One region of the Streptomyces sp. Edi2 genome, then DNA from elsewhere that is predicted to be linked to it. Evidence: predicted binding sites of a transcription regulator. Region 1 holds the regulator's gene; the other holds the start of a gene.

Region 1 (7,422 bases):
TCTACCAGGGCGAGCGCGAGATCGCGGCGTACAACAAGAAGCTCGGGATGTTCGAGCTGACCGGTCTGCCGCCGGCGCCCCGTGGCGTCCCGCAGATCGAGGTCTCCTTCGACATCGACGCCAACGGCATCATGCACGTGACCGCGAAGGACCTGGGCACGGGCAAGGAGCAGAAGATGACCGTCACCGGCGGCTCCTCGCTGCCGAAGGACGAGGTCGACCGGATGCGCCAGGAGGCCGAGCAGTACGCGGACGAGGACACCAAGCGCCGCGAGGCCGCCGAGACCCGTAACCAGGCCGAACAGCTCGTCTACCAGACCGAGAAGTTCCTCAAGGACAACGAGGAGAAGGTCCCCGGCGAGGTCAAGACCGAGGTCGAGGAAGCCCTCACCGAGCTGAAGGAAAAGCTCAAGGGCGAGGACACCGCCGAGATCCGCACCGCCACCGAGAAGGTCGCGGCCGTCTCCCAGAAGCTGGGCCAGGCCATGTACGCCGACGCCCAGGGTGCGGCCGGTGCCGAGGGCGCCGCGGGTGCCGAGGGCGCCGAGCAGGCCAAGGCCGAGGACGACGTGGTGGACGCCGAGATCGTCGACGACGAGAAGCCCAAGAAGGACGGTGCCGCGTGACGGAGGAGACCCCGGGCTTCGACGAGAAGCCCGACGTCCCTTCCGACGCCGCTCCCGAAGACGCGGCGCAGGCCGAGTCCGCCGACAAGGCGGGCTCGGCCCCGGCCGGGGACGTAACGGACGTAGCGCTCCAGGCGCAGCTGGACCAGGTACGTACGGCGCTCAACGAGCGCACGGCGGACCTCCAGCGGCTCCAGGCGGAGTACCAGAACTACCGCCGTCGGGTGGAACGGGACCGGGTCACGGTCAAGGAGATCGCCGCGGCGAACCTCCTGTCCGAGCTCCTTCCCACCCTCGACGACATCGGCCGTGCCCGTGAGCACGGTGAACTGGTCGGCGGCTTCAAGTCGGTGGCCGAATCGATGGAGACCGTGGTCGCCAAGCTGGGTCTGCAGCAGTTCGGCAAGGAGGGCGAGCCCTTCGACCCGACGATCCACGAGGCACTGATGCATTCGTACGCACCGGATGTCACCGAGACGACGTGCGTGGCGATCCTGCAGCCCGGGTATCGCATCGGTGAACGAACGATCCGCCCCGCGCGGGTCGCCGTCGCCGAGCCGCAGCCGGGTGCCCAGGGCGCCAAGTCCGCCTCCGACGAGGACCCCAAGGCTTCGGACGAGGAGAGCGGTGGCCCGGACGAGGGCTGACGTGAGGACAGAGAGTAAATCCGTGCGGGAGGAGGGACGTCGGGGATGAGCACCAAGGACTTCGTCGAGAAGGACTACTACAAGGTCCTCGGCGTCCCGAAGGACGCCACCGAAGCGGAGATCAAGAAGGCGTACCGCAAGCTCGCCCGGGAGTTCCACCCGGACGCCAACAAGGGCGACGCCAAGGCCGAGGAGCGCTTCAAGGAGATCTCCGAGGCCCACGACGTCCTGGGCGACACCAAGCGCCGCAAGGAGTACGACGAAGCGCGCACGCTGTTCGGCAACGGCGGCTACCGGCCGGGTCCGGGCGGCGGCGGCTCCTTCAACTTCGACCTGGGTGACCTCTTCGGGGGCACGCCCGGTCAGGGGAGCGGGGGCGGCGGCTTCGGCGGCGGGCTCGGGGACGTCTTCGGCGGCCTGTTCAACCGCGGCGGCGCCGGTACGCGTACCCACGCGCGCCGCGGCCAGGACATCGAGTCCGAGGTGACGCTCAGCTTCACCGAGGCGGTCGACGGGGCCACGGTCCCGCTGCGGATGTCCAGTCAGGCGCCGTGCAAGGCGTGTTCGGGCACCGGCGACAAGAACGGTACGCCGCGGGTCTGTCCGACCTGTGTCGGCACCGGCCAGGTCAGCCGGGGCGCGGGCGGTGGCTTCTCGCTCACCGACCCGTGCGCCGACTGCAAGGGCCGGGGCCTGATCGCCCAGGACCCCTGCGAGGTCTGCAAGGGCAGCGGCCGGGCGACCAGTGCCCGCACGATGCAGGTCCGGATCCCCGCGGGCGTCTCCGACAGTCAGCGCATCCGGCTGCGCGGCAAGGGCGCTCCGGGCGAGCAGGGCGGCCCGGCCGGCGATCTGTATGTGGTCGTGCATGTCGACGCCCACCCGGTCTTCGGCCGCAAGGGCGACAACCTCACCGTCACGGTGCCGGTCACCTTCCCGGAGGCCGCGCTCGGTGGTGAGGTCAAGGTGCCGACGCTGGGCGGCCCGCCGGTGACACTGAAGCTGCCGGCCGGCACCCCCAACGGACGCACCATGCGTGCCCGGGGCAAGGGCGCGACCCGTAAGGACGGCACCCGGGGTGATCTGCTGGTCACCATAGAGGTGCTGGTCCCGAGCGACCTCAGCGGCAAGGCGAAGGAGTCGCTGGAGTCCTATCGCGAGGCGACCGCGGGCCCGGACCCGCGGGCAGAGCTGTTCCAGGCCGCGAAGGGAGCTTGAGATGGACAGCCGGGGCGGGCAGCGTCGTAACCCGTATGAACTGACCGAAGAGTCGCCGGTGTATGTCATCTCCGTCGCGGCTCAGCTCTCCGGACTGCATCCGCAGACCCTTCGGCAGTACGACCGGCTGGGACTGGTCTCGCCCGACCGCACGCCCGGGCGGGGCCGCCGCTATTCGGCCCGGGACATCGAACTGCTCCGTACGGTGCAGCAGTTGTCCCAGGACGAGGGCATCAACCTCGCCGGTATCAAGCGCATCATCGAGCTGGAGAACCAGGTCGCGGCCCTGCAGCAGCGGGTCGTCGAACTGCAGGGCGCCCTGGAGGGCGCGGCCAGCGCGATGCAGCAGCGGGAAGCGGCGGTGCACGCCTCCTACCGGCGGGATCTGGTGCCGTATCACGACGTGCAGCAGACCAGCGCGCTGGTGGTGTGGCGGCCCAAGCGGCCGGAGTGATCCGGCAGGCCGGGGCACGGGCACCCGGCGCATGAGGTGGCAAAGGGCCGGGGAAACCCGGCCCTTGTCGCGTTTTGCGCGCGGTGTGCGGTGTGTGGGGCGACGTGGTGTGCGGGGTGTCGTGGTGTGCCGCCCGCGTACGGCCGCGTCCGCTCAGCAGCCGCTGTACCCCGCCGTCGGCATCGACAGCCGGCGGTGCACATGCGACTTCATCGCCAGGGTGTAGACGGGCTCGTCGAGGTCGGTGGTCTCCAGGCGCACCCCGGCCTCGGCGCACCGTGCGGTGAACTCGGCGGTGCCGTCGATGGCGTTCTCCAGTGCCCGGCGGTTGGGCGCCACGAACACATCCACCAGGCCCGCTTCGACATCGCGCCACAGTGCGCCGTGATCGGCGCGCAGGTGGTGCAGGCTGAGCCGGCAGGTCAGGTGGTAGTCACGGGCTGCCGCCCACTGTGTGCACATGTCGTGCTGGCCGCGGTCGTCGACCAGGAACGGATCCTCGTCCAGCTCGGACAGCGGCATCAGGCAGGCGATCGCCGTCACTCGGACCGAGTTCATCGTGCCCTCCGGGGCGTGGCGACTGTGGGGGCGACGATACCCCCGCGGACGGCCCGTGGAGGAGGGGCTGTACCGGGCGGCGAAGCGTAACCGCAGGCGTGGCAGATCTTCCAGCCGTCCTGGCTGACGGCCAGTTGGCCGCCGCAGCGCGGGCAGAGCTCGGCGTACGGGTGCGGCCGGGTGGGGGACGGACGCCCGGGGGACGCACGGCCCGGAGCGGTCGTCACGATGCGCACTGCCGACGCCATGCGGCCTCCAGCTGCCGTCTTTTGCCTGGGGCAGGCCCGATGCCGTCCGTCATTGCACGGAGCTGTTCGGTTCCCGTCGCTCCTGAGTACCAGGTGGACGGCCGGCGGCGGAGCGGGAAGGTCCGTTTTCGGCCAGGGGCGGGTGTGCGGCAGGACGACGTGAACCCTGCAGGACAGGGGGCGGGCACCCGGCGGGAGAGGGCGGCGGGACGGCGCTCAGGCGCGCCCCATCGCCTTGGTCACCGCGATCTCGATCATGACGCGATCGGGGTTGGGTGTCGGCGTCCGGCCGTAGCGCTCGGCGTACCGGCGCACCGCGTCGGCCACCGACTCGGCGTCCGTACGCACCCGGGCGATGCCCTCCAGGGTCGCCCAGCGCCCCTTGTCGACCTGGCACACGGCGACGGTGGCGCCGTCCGCTCCGGCGGCGACGATGTTCTTGACCTTGGCGCTGTCCTTGCGGGTGATGATCCGCGCGATCCGCTGCCCGGCGTCGTAGGTGACGCCTACCGGGACGACGTGCGGCGTCCCGTCCGTACGCAGCGTGGTGAGCGTCGGCATCAGGTACTCGCCCCAGAAGGCGAGGTACTCCGGGCTGAGGGAGCTGAGGTCATGGGCCATGGGAGCAAGGGTAGGCCGGGGCCCGGGGGTCAGAGGAAGTCGGTGGTTTCCAGCTCGAAGGAGAAGGGGGCGGGGAGGGGGAGGGGTTTGCCGAAGGGGGCGATGTGGGTGGTGAGGTAGTCCTCGCCCTCCGGCTCGCTGAACAGGGTGACCGCCGACTTGTCGCGGTCGACCAGGAGATAGAGCGGAATGCCGGAGCGGGCGTAGCCGTGGCGCTTGGCGACGCGGTCCTTGTGGGGCTTGCTCGACGTCACCTCGACGACCATGGCAACGCCGTCGCTGGGCATCCAGGGAGGGGCGCCGCGGAACAGACGCAGCGCGCGTGGGGCGATGGTGGCGTCGGGGACCACATGGTCCGCGGGCTGGCCCGCCGCGTGGGAGAGGACGAGTCCTTTGTGTCCCGAAAACTGCATGGCCGTCGCTGACGATTGCATCACCTGTTCGAAGACGAGGCTCACGTAGTCCTCGTGGTCGCCATCCGGCGGCGATGTCACAGCGATCTCCCCCTCGATGAGCTCGGCCCGGAAACCCGTCGGGGTCTCCAGCGCCAGAAAGCCTTCCAGGAGGATGTCGTCCTGCGTGGGCATCGGCTCGTGTGCCATAGCCGTCATGCTGCACCTCCTTGTGGTCGAAGGCCAGCGTCGCCGGGCGCCGGGGGCGGGCGGGCGCGATCGGCCACGATTCCCTCGCACGAGTGAGCGAGAGTCGAGGTGGGCGGCTCCCGAAACAACCTTGAGTGCACTAGACTCAACTTATCGCACGTTGGTATGAGCAGGATTTCCCCGGGAGCCCGGCCCCCGACGGGGCCAGACTGGGCGAAGACGCTGTTGAGGACGAGTCGAGGAGGATCGCGAGGACGTGGACGCCGAGCTGACCAACAAGAGCCGGGAGGCGCTGAGCGCCGCCAATGAGCGGGCGGTCACCGCCGGGCATGCGGACATGACGTCCGCGCATCTCCTGCTCGCGCTGCTGGCCGGGCAGGACAACGAGAACATCATGGACCTGCTGTCCGCCGTCGAGGCGGACGCCGCCGTGCTGCGCAACGGCGCCGAGCGGCAGCTCGCCGGGCTGCCGAGCGTGCAGGGCTCGACGGTCGCGCCGCCGCAGCCGGACCGCGATCTGCTCTCCGCCATCGCCGACGCCACCCAGCGCGCCAAGGAGCTCGGTGACGCCTATGTCTCCACCGAGCACCTGCTCATCGGGATCGCCGCCAAGGGCGGGCGCACCGGTGAGCTGCTGGCCGACCAGGGCGCGAGCGCCAAGAAGCTGCTGGCCGCCTTCGAGGCGAGCCGGGGCGGGCAGCGGGTGACCAACGCCGACCCGGAGGGCACGTACAAGGCGCTGGAGAAGTTCGGCACGGACTTCACGGCGGCCGCCCGCGAGGGCAAGCTCGACCCGGTCATCGGCCGGGACCACGAGATCCGGCGCGTGGTGCAGGTGCTCTCCCGCCGTACCAAGAACAACCCCGTGCTGATCGGCGAGCCGGGCGTCGGCAAGACCGCCGTCGTCGAGGGGCTGGCGCAGCGGATCGTCAAGGGCGATGTGCCAGAGTCGCTGCGCAACAAGCGGCTGGTCGCGCTCGACCTGGGGGCGATGGTCGCGGGCGCCAAGTACCGCGGCGAGTTCGAGGAGCGGCTGAAGACCGTCCTGGCGGAGATCAAGTCCAGCGAGGGCCAGATCATCACCTTCATCGACGAGCTGCACACGGTCGTCGGCGCGGGCGCGGGCGGCGACTCCGCGATGGACGCCGGCAACATGCTCAAGCCGATGCTGGCCCGTGGCGAGCTGCGGATGGTCGGCGCGACGACGCTGGACGAGTACCGCGAGCGGATCGAGAAGGACCCGGCGCTGGAGCGGCGCTTCCAGCAGGTGCTGGTCGCCGAGCCGACCGTCGAGGACACGGTGGCCATCCTGCGCGGGCTCAAGGGCCGCTACGAGGCCCACCACAAGGTGCAGATCGCGGACTCCGCGCTGGTCGCCGCCGCCTCCCTCTCCGACCGCTACATCACCTCCCGGTTCCTGCCCGACAAGGCCATCGACCTGGTCGACGAGGCCGCCTCCCGGCTCCGTATGGAGATCGACTCCTCCCCGGTGGAGATCGACGAGCTCCAGCGCGCCGTGGACCGTCTCAAGATGGAGGAGCTGGCGCTGCGCAACGAGACCGACGCCGGCTCCCTCCAGCGGCTGGAGAAGCTGCGCAAGGACCTCGCCGACAAGGAGGAGGAGCTGCGCGGTCTGACCGCCCGCTGGGAGAAGGAGAAGGAAAGCCTCAACCGGGTCGGTGCGCTCAAGGAAAAGCTCGACGAGCTGCGCGGCCAGGCGGAGCGTGCCCAGCGCGACGGCGACTTCGATACCGCTTCCAAGCTGCTCTACGGCGAGATCCCGGGCGTCGAGCAGGAGCTGGAGGAGGCGGCCGCCGCCGAGGCCGAGCAGGAGGCGTCCAAGGAGTCCATGGTCAAGGAGGAGGTCGGTCCCGACGACATCGCGGATGTGGTCGGCGCCTGGACCGGCATCCCGGCCGGCCGGCTGCTGGAGGGCGAGACCCAGAAGCTCCTGCGCATGGAGGAAGAGCTCGGCAAGCGCCTGATCGGCCAGACCGAGGCCGTACGGTCGGTCTCCGACGCCGTCCGCCGCACCCGCGCCGGCATCGCCGACCCGGACCGCCCCACCGGCTCCTTCCTCTTCCTCGGCCCGACCGGTGTCGGCAAGACCGAGCTGGCCAAGGCGCTCGCGGACTTCCTCTTCGACGACGAGCGGGCGATGGTCCGGATCGACATGTCGGAGTACGGCGAGAAGCACAGCGTGGCGCGGCTGGTCGGCGCGCCGCCCGGCTACGTCGGCTACGAGGAGGGCGGCCAGCTCACCGAGGCGGTCCGCCGCCGCCCGTACTCCGTCGTCCTGCTGGACGAGGTCGAGAAGGCGCACCACGACGTCTTCGACATCCTGCTGCAGGTGCTCGACGACGGCCGGCTCACCGACGGCCAGGGCCGCACGGTCGACTTCCGCAACACCATCCTCATCCTGACCTCCAACCTCGGCTCCGCCTTCCT
Region 2 (7,422 bases), 1.9 Mb from region 1:
TGGCTCGGCAACACATGCCCGGCCACCTGAACGAGTGAACATCAATCGGAGTTTGACCATCAACTTCCGTGCGCCAACGTTTTCGGCCGCAACGCCGCCCAACCCCCGAACGGGTTTGGAGATGCGTCCGGCTCCTGGAAGGATGCGCGCCCGCACGCCGCCGCCCCGGCGGTCCTTACCTCCGGTACGCCGCCGCTCCGGCCACCCTCCGGTGCCGCTGTCAGCTCCTGTCACCGGGGGCGGAGCCGGGGCCTGGGGCAGACTGGCGGCCATGCGCATCGAACTCGCCACCGAGCCGGGCGACCCCCAACGCCCAAACGAGGACTACGCATCGGTCGCCCTGCCGGCCGCCGGCGAGGGCGGAGCCCTCGTCCTGCTGGACGGGGTGACACCCCCCGAGGAGGACTACGGCTGCCGCCACACGGTGCCGTGGTTCACCGCGCGCCTCGGTGGCGCAATGCTCGAACTGTCGGTTTCACACCGGGATATGACGCTCGCTGAGGTTCTTTCCTCGGCCATCTCCCGGACGGCCGATTCTCACCGGGCGACCTGTGACCTTTCTCACGCCCGTACTCCGCAGGCAACCGTGGTCGCCGCACGGTGGTCCGGGGACACCGTCGAGTACCTCGTCCTGTCCGATTCGGTGCTGCTCCTGGAGCGGGCGGACGGCTCGGCGCAGCCGGTGCTCGACCCGCGGCTGGACGAGCTGCCGCCCGCGGTCCGCGACCGGCGCGCTGCCGTACGGGCACTGCCCCGCGGCTCGGCGGAACGGGCCGCGGCGGGCCGGAAGTACGCCCGCGCGGTCGAGGCGCTGCGCAACGCGGAGGGGGGCTTCTTCACCGCGGCCGCCGACCCGGCGGTGGCAGCGCGGGCGGTGTCCGGCAGCGTGCCGCGTTCCGGTCTGCGGTCGCTGACCGCGCTCAGCGACGGCGCGAGCCGCTGGACGGAGGTCTTCCGTGAGGGCTCCTGGGCCGACTGCGTGGCGCTGGTGGCCGGGCAGGGCCCGCAGTCGCTGATCGACCGGGTCCGGGCGGCGGAGGCGGCGGACCCGGAGGGCGCGGCGCATCCGCGCGGCAAGGCGCGGGATGACGCAGCGGTGATCTTCGTGGCGCCGTGACGGCGCGACGGCGTGACGGCGTGACGCTTAACGGCGTGATTCCTGTGGCGCGGTGAATCCTCTGAGGCCGGGCTTATGGGGCACCGGGTCGTGTGCGCCGGTTTTTGTGACGTCGTGACAAAAAACCGGCGGACGGGAAATTTCTCCCGCCGTCGGTGAACGGCACCACGGCGGTGCGGGTCCGGGGTGCGAGGCGGCCCGCTCCCCCACCGTGCAGGACGACGCCCCGGGGGAGGCGCGCCTCAGACCTCCTCCCCCTCCTGCTCCGCGTTCAGCCGGTGCAGCAGGCGGGCGAGTTCGGCGACCTCGGTGCGGTCCCAGGAGGCGAGGCGGCGGGCGTACTGGGCGCGGCGGCCGGTGCGGACGCGGGTGAAGCGGTCGCGACCCTCGTCGGTGAGGCGTACCAGGACGGCCCGGCCGTCGGCGGGATCCGGCTCGCGGGCGATGAGTCCGAGCTTTTCCAGGGCGTGCAGCTGGCGGCTCATCGTGGCCTTGCCGACGCCGAAGAAGCCGGCGAGGCCGGTGGCCCGCTGGGTGCCGGCGTCGGCCAGCCGGACGAGCAGGCCGTACGCGGAGGGCTCCAGGTCGGGATGTACCTCTCGTGCCAGTTCGCCGGACGAGGCACGGGCCCGGCGGAGAAATACCGCCAATTCGCGTTCCAGGGCCAGAAATACGTGGTCCACACCAATTGGTTCGCCGTCCGCCGCCGAACCGTCGGCTCCGGTGTTGTGCACGTCAGCGCCCCTTCTCGCTTTCCCTCACCTGAAAGTTTCCGCCATCGGCGGCTGAAGCCGCAGCTCGGCCAGTATTTCGCAGGAGTAGACCAACGGCAGCACGGTGCCCCTCTTTTGTCACGCCGTTCTACGCGCGTACGTTGCTTCTGGCATGGGCATAACAAGAGCCCGGGCTGTCAACGGTCCGCCGCGCGTCCTGGACGTCGCACCGCCGCGCCCGCACGCCTGCGCCATGCCGTCAGCTCCTCCCCCTCAGCTCCTCCCCCCTCAGTTCCTCCCCCCCTCAGGTCACCCACCGAGATCTTCGGAGGCACGTATGTCCGTGCTCAGATCCGGCTTCCCCCACCGACCCGCACGCTCCCTCACCACCCTGGCCGGGGTCCTCCTCGCGGTCCTCGCCCTCCTCCTCGGGCTGCCGGGCACCGCCGGCGCCACGGCCACCCGGCGCGCGCCCGAGCCCCGCCACCCCGGCCAGGACTGGGCCGGTTCCCAGATCGCCCGGCACGAGGGCACCGCGGCCGGCACCGCACCGCCGGCGTCGCCGCTCGCGTCCGTCGAGGGTGTGGACGTCAGCAGCCACAACGGCAGCGTCGCCTGGTCGACGCTCTGGAACAGCGGCGTCCGCTTCGCCTATGTCAAGGCGACCGAGTCCACCAGCTACACCAACCCGTCGTTCGCGCAGCAGTACAACGGGTCCTACAACACCGGGATGATCCGGGGCGCGTACCACTTCGCCACACCCGACACCTCCAGCGGTGCCGCCCAGGCCACCTACTTCGTCAAGCACGGCGGCGGCTGGTCCAGGGACGGCAAGACGCTGCCCGGCGCGCTCGACATGGAGTACAACCCCTACGGCGCGACCTGTTACGGGCTGAGCGCGGCCGGCCTGGTGAACTGGATGAAGGACTGGTTCGCCACCTACAAGGCGCGTACCGGCCGGGACGCCGTCATCTACACCTCCACCAGCTGGTGGAAGCAGTGCACCGGCAACTCCGCCGCCTTCGGTGCCGTCAACCCCCTGTGGATACCGCGCTACGGCTCCTCGGCCGGCGAACTCCCGGCCGGCTGGGGCTTCCACACCATCTGGCAGTACACCTCGTCCGGCACCACGGTCGGTGACCACAACCGCTTCAACGGCGTGCTGGACCGGCTCAAGGCCCTCGCCAACGGCTGATGCACGGGCGTGCGGCCCCTCTCCACGCCCGGGCCGTACGCGCGAGCGGGCCCCTGCCGCACACCGGGTGCGACAGGGGCCCGTACCGCTTCCCGCCCGCGTCCGTCGGTCCGCGACCGTCATGACGTGTCCGTCAGGCCGGGTCCGTCAGACCGAGCCCCTCAGGCCGCGACCGATATCTCCGGGGCGGCCCCGTTCGCGGCCGGGGTCAGCGCCAGTTCCAGCACCTGGCGGACATCGGCGACCGGGTGGACCTCCAGGGAGTCCAGGATCTCGGCCGGTACGTCGTCCAGGTCCGGTTCATTGCGCCGGGGGATGATGACCGTGGTGATCCCGGCACGGTGCGCCGCCAGCAGCTTCTGCTTGACGCCGCCGATCGGCAGCACCCGCCCGGTCAGCGAGACCTCACCGGTCATCGCCACCTCCGGCCGGACCTGCCGGCCCGACAGCAGCGAGGCCAGCGCCGTCGTCATCGTCACGCCCGCGCTCGGCCCGTCCTTGGGGACGGCGCCCGCCGGTACGTGCAGATGCACACCGCGCTCCTTCAGGTCGGCGACCGGAAGCTCCAGTTCGGCGCCGTGCGAGCGCAGGAACGACAGCGCGATGTGCGCGGACTCCTTCATCACGTCACCGAGCTGGCCGGTCAGCTGGAGCCCGGAGGCGCCGGTCTCCGGATCGGCGAGCGAGGCCTCCACATAGAGGACATCGCCGCCGGCGCCGGTGACCGCGAGTCCGGTGACCACCCCGGGGACGGCGGTGCGCCGCTCGGCGGGGTCCTGCGCCGCCTCGGGGGTGTGGTGCGGCCGCCCGATCAGCGGGCGCAGCTGGTCGCTGCCGACCGTGAACGGCAGCTCCCGCTCCCCCAGTTCGTGCTGTGCGGTGACCTTCCGCAGCAGCCTGGCGACGGCACGCTCCAGATTCCGTACGCCCGCCTCGCGGGTGTACTCCCCCGCCAGCTTGCGCAGCGCGTCGTCCTCCAGGGTCACCTCGCCGGGCTCCAGACCGGCCCGCTCCAGCTGGCGCGGCAGCAGGTGGTCCCGGGCGATGACGACCTTCTCGTCCTCGGTGTAGCCGTCCAGGCGCACCAGCTCCATCCGGTCGAGCAGCGGCTCGGGGACGGCTTCGAGGACATTGGCGGTGGCCAGGAAGACCACATCGCTGAGGTCGAGTTCGACCTCCAGGTAGTGGTCACGGAAGGTGTGGTTCTGCGCCGGGTCCAGGACCTCCAGGAGGGCGGCGGCCGGGTCGCCCCGGAAGTCGGAGCCCACCTTGTCGATCTCGTCGAGCAGCACCACCGGGTTCATCGACCCGGCCTCCTTGACGGCCCGTACGATCCGGCCGGGCAGTGCGCCGACGTACGTACGGCGGTGGCCCCGGATCTCCGCCTCGTCCCGGACGCCGCCGAGCGCGACCCGGACGAACTTCCGGCCCATCGCCCGCGCGACGGACTCGCCGAGCGAGGTCTTGCCGACCCCGGGCGGCCCGACGAGCGCCAGCACGGCGCCGCCCGCCCGCCGCCCGCCGCCCTGGCCCGCATCGCCGCCCGAGGTCCCCTTCGACGGCCCGCCGGCCAGGCCGAGGCCCCGCTCGGCACGCCGCTTGCGGACGGCCAGGTATTCGGTGATCCGTTCCTTGACGTCCTCCAGGCCGAAGTGGTCGGCGTCCAGCACCTCCCTGGCGCCGGTGATGTCGTAGGCGTCCTCGGTGCGTGCGTTCCAGGGCAGTTCCAGGACGGTGTCCAGCCAGGTGCGGATCCAGGAGCCCTCGGGGCTCTGGTCGCTGGACCGCTCCAGCTTGTCGACCTCCTTGAGGGCGGCCTTGCGGACGTCCTCGGGCAGGTCGGCGGCCTCGACCCGGGCGCGGTAGTCGTCGCTCTCGTCCTCCGGATCGCCGTTCAGGTCGGCGAGTTCCTTGCGGACCGCCTCCAGCTGCCGCCGCAGCAGGAACTCCCGCTGCTGCTTGTCGACGCCTTCTTGGACGTCCTTGGCGATGGATTCGGCGACGTCCTGCTCGGCCAGATGCTCGCGCAGCGTCTCGGTGGCGAATTTCAGCCGGGCGACCGGATCGGTGGTCTCCAGCAGATGGACCTTCTGTTCGGTGGTCAGGAACGGCGAGTAGCCGGAGTTGTCGGCCAGCGTCGGGACGTCCTCGATCTGCTGGACGCGGTCGACGACCTGCCAGGCGCCGCGCTTGCGCAGCCAGCTGGTGGCCAGCGCCTTGTACTCCGTGACGAGTTCGCCGACCGCGCCGGGCAGGGGATCGGGGACCGTCTCCTCGACGGTCGTGCCCTCCACCCAGAGCGCGGCTCCGGGCCCGGTCGTGCCGGAACCGATCCGCACCCGGCCCAGGCCCCGGATCAGCGCGCCGGGATCGCCGTCGGAGAGCCGCCCGACCTGCTCGATCCGCCCGAGCGTGCCGATCCCGGCGTACGTCCCGTCGACGCGGGGAACGAGCAGCACCCGCGGTTTGTTACCCGGGGTGGCGGCGGCCTGCGCGGCCTCCACCGCTGCCCGTACGTCCGCGTCGGACAGGTCCAGGGGCACCACCATGCCGGGGAGCACGACCTCGTCATCGAGGGGCAGCACGGGCAGAGTGAGCGGTGTGGACGTCGAAGCCATGATCTCCCCTTCGGCAAACAAGTTGAGCTTTACCCACTCAATGCAGCCGGGCCGGGAGATGTTCCCCGCTGTGCGTTCGCTGTGAGCGATCGGGCGCGGCGCGCTACCAGTGGGCGGGACGGGACAAGCCCTGCGGCAGCTTGGCCGCCGCGTCGCCCTTGGCCGCGTTGAGCTGCGACTGGGTCAGGAAGAGGGCACCGGTGAGATCGGCACCGCTGAGGTCGGCGTCCCGCAGATCGGCGCCGATCAGGTCCGCCGTGCGCAGATCGGCGCCCTTGAGGTCGGCGGCGATGAGGTAGGCGCCCCGGAGGTTGGCGCCCCGGAGATGCGCCCCCTTGAGGCGGGCCCCCATGAGATCGGCCCCACGCCGCTCCTTCTTGCGGCCCGGCACCCCGGCCCGTACGAGTTCGCTGGTGCGCAGCAGCAGGGCGTTGACCTCGCCCCGGTGGGCCGGCACATCGAGCGCCGTGAGCTCCTGGGCGCCCGCGCGGGTGAGGCCTTCGGTTTTCTCCAGTGCGGCCCGCAGCTCGGCGTGCACCGGACGGGCCGCCGGCCGGGCCAGCGCCTCGGCCAGGTACCAGAGGAGTTCGTGCAGCTGCCGCATGACGGGGAAGACGTCGAACATCTGCCGGGCGGTCTCCGGGGCCTGCCGCCAGTCCCGTCCGCCGAAGGTGACCTGAGAGACCTTCTGCCCGGCACCGAAGCAGTCGAAGACGGTGCAGCCGGAGAAGCCGCGCCGGCGAAGGTCGGTGTGGATGCCGCAGCGGAAGTCCGTCTGCAGGTTCGGGCAGGGCCGGCCGGCGTCCTTGTCGATCGCGAAGTCCGCCGAGGCCGCGAACGGCAGCGCGACACAGCAGAGCCCGAAGCAGCTGCCGCAGTCGGACTGCAGGCCGAGGTCGGCGGTGTCCGGAATCGATGGCCCGTGGTCGGTCGATGGCATGCGGTCTGGGGACAAGGCGGGTGCACTCCTGCGGCCGGCAAGCGCCGCACGAGGCCGCGCTCGGAAGGAGCCGCCATTCTCCCAGGCGGCCGCGGCGCACCGCGCCCGGCCGGATGCGCTCGCCGCGGGAGGGCAACGGGAGAGCAACGGCCCCGTCGCCGACCGGCGTTGTCAGTGGTCGCCTCTAGCCTCGGGACCATGAGCATGATCGGACAGTACGCATGTGTCACCCCGGCCGAACTCGACCGCGCCCTGGGCGATCCCGAGTGGGCGCTGGAGCTGGTCGGCGAGTGGATGGAGGCGGAGGCAGAGGCAGAGGCGGACGGGTCTTCGCCGTCCGCGCCGGCGCGCTGCATGGACGTCGACAAGGCCTGGGACGCGCTCGGGTTCCTGCTGCGCCGGGCGGCCTTCCCGGTGGACATCGTCCATGGCGAGGCGGCCGTCCCGGATGCCGACGACTGGGGCTACGGCCCGCCCCGCTACCTCCCCCCCGAGCAGGTGCGGGCCGCCGCCGGGGCGCTGGCGGAGATATCCGGTGAGCGGCTGACGGACGGCGTCGGCCCGGAGGATCTGGCCGCGGCGGAGGTGTACCCGTCGATCGTCTGGGAGCGGGGCGAGTCCCTGGACTATGTGCGCGAGCATTACGAGCAGCTGCGGCCGTTCTTCCGCACGGCGGCGGACCAGGGGGACGGCATGCTCATGTGGCTGGGCTAGCGGTCCGGCCGGGACCGGAGACGGCCGGTGCAGGGCTCAGGCGGGGCCGGGCGTCGGCCGGGGCCGGGCGGACCGCGCGGAAAAGCCCGGCGTCTGCCTCCTCACACCCCGTCATGACTGCTACC

What was found. Region 1 encodes HspR, which represses chaperone genes until heat shock. Its sites were predicted from a motif close to TTGAGNNNNNNNNNCTCAA; they were not measured.
Region 2: lon (endopeptidase La) is a predicted target of HspR. The motif match lies at 5,666-5,684, and genes of this name have one in related genera.

What each region holds. Positions count from the first base shown of each region.
Region 1 covers NZ_JBEJGX010000003.1:4,226,074-4,233,495, reverse strand. Annotated here, with positions in the region: gene dnaK (molecular chaperone DnaK) at 1-626, shown strand, start outside; gene grpE (nucleotide exchange factor GrpE) at 623-1,273, shown strand; gene dnaJ (molecular chaperone DnaJ) at 1,319-2,491, shown strand; gene ABR737_RS21965 (heat shock protein transcriptional repressor HspR) at 2,493-2,945, shown strand; gene ABR737_RS21960 (hypothetical protein) at 3,099-3,503, opposite strand; gene ABR737_RS21955 (pyridoxamine 5'-phosphate oxidase family protein) at 3,968-4,372, opposite strand; gene ABR737_RS21950 (Uma2 family endonuclease) at 4,402-4,974, opposite strand; gene clpB (ATP-dependent chaperone ClpB) at 5,231-7,422, shown strand, end outside.
Region 2 covers NZ_JBEJGX010000003.1:6,150,599-6,158,020, reverse strand. Annotated here, with positions in the region: gene ABR737_RS30605 (hypothetical protein) at 272-1,117, shown strand; gene ABR737_RS30600 (MarR family winged helix-turn-helix transcriptional regulator) at 1,360-1,851, opposite strand; gene ABR737_RS30595 (lysozyme) at 2,168-3,025, shown strand; gene lon (endopeptidase La) at 3,187-5,643, opposite strand; gene ABR737_RS30585 (pentapeptide repeat-containing protein) at 5,747-6,583, opposite strand; gene ABR737_RS30580 (YfbM family protein) at 6,782-7,297, shown strand.